One region of the Streptantibioticus cattleyicolor NRRL 8057 genome, then DNA from elsewhere that is predicted to be linked to it. Evidence: riboswitches for the same ligand, from Rfam matches in the RefSeq annotation. Region 1 holds a riboswitch; the other holds the start of a gene.
The links. A riboswitch is a leader RNA that binds a small molecule or an ion and turns the genes downstream of it on or off. The one in region 1 is predicted to bind thiamine pyrophosphate.
Positions count from the first base shown of each region.

Region 1 (2,440 bases):
GGGGTGGAGCTCCACGCGCCCCGGGGCACCACCGTCTCGTTGACGGCGGCGGCCACCCCGGAGTGGGCGGTGGTCAAGGTGGCGACGAGCCGGTCGAGGGTGAGGTCCGCCGGGACCTCGCGGGACTCGCCGTTGAGCGAGACGGTCACCATGGACGGGACGGTCATGCGGACGACACCTCGCTGCGTGCGGTGGTGGTGGCGGAAGCGGAAGAGGACGGGCCGGCGAAGCGGCGGGGCGAGAACGGGCGGGCGGCGTCCGGCAGTTCGCCGGTGGTGAGCACCTCGGCCATCACGTCCCCGGTCACCGGGGTCAGCAGCACCCCGTTGCGGTGGTGGCCGGTGGCCAGCAGCAGCCCGGGCAGCTCGGTGGGGCCGAGGACGGGCGCGTTGTCCGGCGAGCCGGGCCGCAGCCCCGCGATCGTCTCGGTCAGCGCCAGCTCGGTGACCCCGGGCACCAGTTCGTGGGCGTCGCGCAGCAGCTCGTACACGCCGCCCGCGGTGACCGTGGTGTCCCACCCCAGTTCCTCGCTGGTGGCCCCGATCACCAGCTCCCCGTTCTCCCGGGGCACCAGGTAGACGTGGCCGCCGCGCACCACGGCGCGGACGGTGCGGGACAGGAACGGGGTGGCCCCCGGCGGCATCCGCAGCCGCAGCACCTGGCCCTTGACCGGGCGCACCGGCGGCAGCACGTGCTCGGGCACCCCGGCGACGGTGCCGCTCCAGCTCCCCGCGGCGAGCACGGTGCGGCCGGCCGCCACGAACGTGCCGTCGGAGAGCACCGCGCCCACCGCCCGGTCGCCGGCCACCTCGATCCGGGCGGCCTCGGCACGGTGCAGGACCACCCCGGCCAGCTCGGCGGCGCGCAGCAGGGCGGCGGCGAGCCGGCGCGGATCGGTCTGGTGGTCGCCGTCCACCCGCAGGCCGCCGCGGACCGCGGGGGAGAGCATCGGTTCCAGACGCCGGCACTCCCGGCCGCTGAGCCACTGCGCGCTCAGCCCCAACGACCCCTGGAACGCGTGGAGTTCACGAAGCTGCGCCCGGTCGTCGGCGTCCAGCGCGACCGCCAGCGTGCCGCACTCCCGGTAGCCGATGTCCGCCCCGGTGGCCTCGGCCAGCTCGGCGGCGAACGACGGATACCGCCGCGCCGAGGCCAGGTTGAACTCCAGCAGCGTCTGCTCGCCGTACTGGAGCTCGGTCACCGGGGCCAGCATGCCGGCCGCCACCCGGGCGGCGCCCCGGCCGGGCGCCGGATCGGCCACCGCCGTCCGCAGCCCGCGCTGGGCCGCCCGCCAGGCGGTGACCAGGCCGATGATGCCGCCGCCGACCACGAGCACGTCATGGCTGTGCCCCGGTCGCGGCGGACGCGTGGACGGATACATGGATATCCCGCTCCTCCCTTCGCCGGCATGACCCGGATCAGGTTCTACGGTCGGCGGCCGGCCAGCCGCCCTCTCAGCCCGGTGCGTCCGGGCTCCCGCGAGTGCAATACGGCAGCCACTGTATTACGCGCCGGGCGCCCCGGTTAAGGGCGGGGACGGACGGCCCCGCGCGCCGCCCCGCGGCGATCTTGGTGTGACGGTGTGTCAGACATCTCGCCGCGTACGACTGCGACCCCGGGGCCCGACGGGTTTACGGTGATCGCGTGAGCGAGGACGAGACTGTCGTGACCGAGGACGGGAACGTGGCGCGGGTCGTGGTGGCCGGCGCCGGGATGGCCGGGGTGCAGACCGCGATCTGCCTGCGCGACCAGGGCTTCCCCGGCGAGATCATCCTGCTGGGCGCCGAACCCCACCAGCCGTACGACCGGCCGCCGCTGTCCAAGGCCGTCCTGCTCGGCGCCGCCGACGGCTCGGCGTTCGAGGTGGACTTCGCCGGCCTCCGCGTCGACCTGCGGCTCGGCTCGCGCGCCGAGGCGCTGCGCCCCGCCGAGCGCGAGGTGATCACCTCGGACGGCCCGCTGCCCTACGACCGGCTGGTGATCGCCACCGGCGCCGAACCGGTCACCCTGCCGGGCTCGGCCGGCCTGCCCGGCGTCCACCTGCTGCGCACCCTGGACGACGCCAACGCGCTGCGCCCGGTGCTCGCCGCCCGCCACGAGGTGGTGGTGGTCGGCGCGGGCTGGATCGGCGCCGAGTTCGCCACCGCGGCCCGCGAGTCCGGGTGCCCGGTCACCGTGGTGGAGGCCGCCGACCACCCGCTGGCCGGGGTGCTGCCGCCGGAGATCGCCGAGCCGATGCGCGGCTGGTACGAGGCGGCCGGGGCACGGCTGCTGACCGGCACCGCGGTCGCCGCCGTCGAGCCCGGCTCGGTGGTCCTCTCCGACGGCACCCGGCTGACCGCCGGCGCCGTGGTCGTCGGCATCGGCGCCCACCCGGCCACCGGCTGGCTGGCCGGCTCCGGCATCGCGCTCGACGAGCACCACGCGGTCCGCGCCGACG
Region 1 is NC_017586.1:1,345,873-1,348,312, reverse strand. Features, by position in the region: gene thiS (sulfur carrier protein ThiS) at 1-167, opposite strand, end outside; gene thiO (glycine oxidase ThiO) at 164-1,381, opposite strand; TPP riboswitch at 1,378-1,490, opposite strand; gene SCATT_RS05680 (NAD(P)/FAD-dependent oxidoreductase) at 1,714-2,440, shown strand, end outside.

Region 2 (2,440 bases), 3.4 Mb from region 1:
GGGCCGAGGAGTCCGACCCGTTCCCCGTGGCCGATCTCCAGGTCCACGCCGCGTACCGCCCAGCGGCGGCGTCCGGCGTGCCGGTGTCCGAAGCCGCGCAGCCGTACCGTGCTCATGCCGTGCTCACCGAAGTGCCGTCAGACCGCGGCGCGTTCGCGGCCGGACGGGAACGGGTCGAGCACCCCGGTCTGGGCGAGCGACCTGGTGAGGGCGAGGCTGCCGAGGCCGGCGATGGCCGCGGAGCTGACGGTGACCAGGGCGGCGTAGGCGATCTGCCAGCCGGTGGAGCTGGCGGCGTAGTACAGCGCGTTGTCCAGCAGCGAGGCGGCGATCCCGGCGAGCGCGCCGCCGGCCAGCGCGGTGGGCCACCGCCAGACGCGGTAGCCGGTGAGCGCGAAGCCGAACTCGCCGGCCATGCCCTGGAGCACCCCGTAGGCGAGGGTGACCAGGCCCCAGGGGGAGCCGAAGAGGGTGGCGACGCTGGCGGCGACCAGTTCGCAGAAGATGCCGGCCCCGGGCTTGCGGATGACCAGCGGGCCGAGGACGGCGGGCACCAGCCACACGCCGTAGATCACCCCGCGGGCGGGCAGCGGGATGGCGCTGGCCAGGCCGTTCCACAGAGTGCTCCAGCCCCAGAAGATGACGCCGAAGGCGGCGCCGAGGACGGCGGCGACCACGATGTCGACGGTGCGCCAGCGGTTGGTGCGGGCGGGCGTGGTGGTGGCCGCGGAATCGGGCCGCGGTCGCGGATTGGCCGGTGTCATGGCCGAACTCCCTTCGCCGGCATTACCCGGATCAGGTTCGAGGGTCTGCGGCGTGGCGTGGCCGGCCGCACTCTCAGCGCTGGCGCGCTCCCCTGTCGGAATTGGATCAGGTGTTCACTTTTGGGCGTTCAGACGATATCAGTGCCAGGTCAGCGCTCGGAAGCGGCCAGCTGGCCGCATGCGCCGTCGATCTCCTGGCCGCGGGTGTCGCGTACCGTCACCGGCACGCCGTGCGCCTCCAGGGCGCGGACGAACGCCTTCTCGTCCTCGGGGCTGGAGGCCGTCCACTTCGAACCCGGGGTGGGGTTGAGCGGGATCAGGTTGACGTGCGCGCGGCGGCCCTTGAGCAGGCGGCCGAGCAGGTCGGCCCGCCAGGCGTGGTCGTTGATGTCGCGGATGAGCGCGTACTCGATGGAGACCCGGCGGCCGGAGACCTCGGCGTAGTGCCAGGCGGCGTCGAGCACCTCGCGTACCTTCCAGCGGGTGTTGACCGGTACCAGGGTGTCGCGCAGCTCGTCGTCGGGGGCGTGCAGCGACAGCGCGAGCCGGCACTTGAAGCCCTCGTCGGCGAAGCGCAGCATGGCCGGGACGAGGCCCACGGTGGAGACGGTGATGCCGCGCTGGGAGAGCCCGAGGCCGTCCGGCGCGGGGTCGGTGAGCCGGCGGATGGCGGCCACCACGCGGTTGTAGTTGGCCAGCGGCTCGCCCATGCCCATGAAGACGATGTTGCTCAGCCGGGCCGGACCGCCGGGCACCTCGCCGTCGCGCAGCGACCGCATGCCCGCCACGATCTGGTGGACGATCTCGGCGGTGGACAGGTTGCGGGTGAGCCCGGCCTGGCCGGTGGCGCAGAACGGGCAGTTCATGCCGCAGCCGGCCTGCGAGCTGATGCACATGGTGACCCGGTCCGGGTAGCGCATCAGCACCGACTCGACCAGCGTGCCGTCGAAGAGCCGCCACAGCGTCTTGCGCGTGGTGTCGTCGTCGCAGGAGACGTGGCGCACCACCGACATCAACTCCGGCAGCAGCCCCTCGGCCAGCGCGCCCCGCGCCGCCGCCGGGATGTCCGTCCAGGTCGCCGGGTCGTCGGCGTACCGCGCGAAGTAGTGCTGCGACAGCTGCTTGGCGCGGAACGGCTTCTCGCCCAGCTCGGCGACGGCGGCGCGGCGCTCGGCGGGGTCGAGGTCGGCGAGGTGCCGCGGCGGCTTCTTGGCGCCGCGCGGCGCGGCGAAGGTCAGTTCTCCGGGTGCAGGCATGATTTGTCCAGTGTCGCAGATCCGTACGACAAGGCCCGCCGCGTGTGCGGCGGGCCAGGTGCGGGGCGGTGGCGGGGTACGGGTCAGCTCGCGCCGACGAAGATCACCAGCAGCAGCCAGACCACGGGGGCGGTGGGCAGCAGGGAGTCCAGGCGGTCCATGATGCCGCCGTGGCCGGGCAGCAGGGTGCCCATGTCCTTGATGCCCAGGTCCCGCTTGATCATGGATTCGCCGAGGTCGCCGAGGGTGGCGCTGGCGGCGACCGCCAGTCCCAGCAGCAGCCCCTGCCACCACCGGCCGCCGTCGATCAGGTACGTCATGGAGAGCGCGCCGGCCGCCATGGCGAAGGCCACCGCGCCCACCAGCCCCTCGCGGGTCTTGCCGGGGCTGATCCGCGGCGCCAGCTTGTGGTTGCCGAAG
Region 2 is NC_017586.1:4,775,591-4,778,030, reverse strand. Features, by position in the region: gene SCATT_RS21090 (ABC transporter ATP-binding protein) at 1-116, opposite strand, end outside; gene SCATT_RS21085 (ECF transporter S component) at 138-764, opposite strand; TPP riboswitch at 755-868, opposite strand; gene rlmN (23S rRNA (adenine(2503)-C(2))-methyltransferase RlmN) at 914-2,020, opposite strand; gene SCATT_RS21075 (phosphatidate cytidylyltransferase) at 2,104-2,440, opposite strand, start outside.
Region 2: it holds a riboswitch for thiamine pyrophosphate, as region 1 does, so the genes downstream of both, SCATT_RS21085 (ECF transporter S component) here and thiO (glycine oxidase ThiO) in region 1, are expected to answer to the same signal.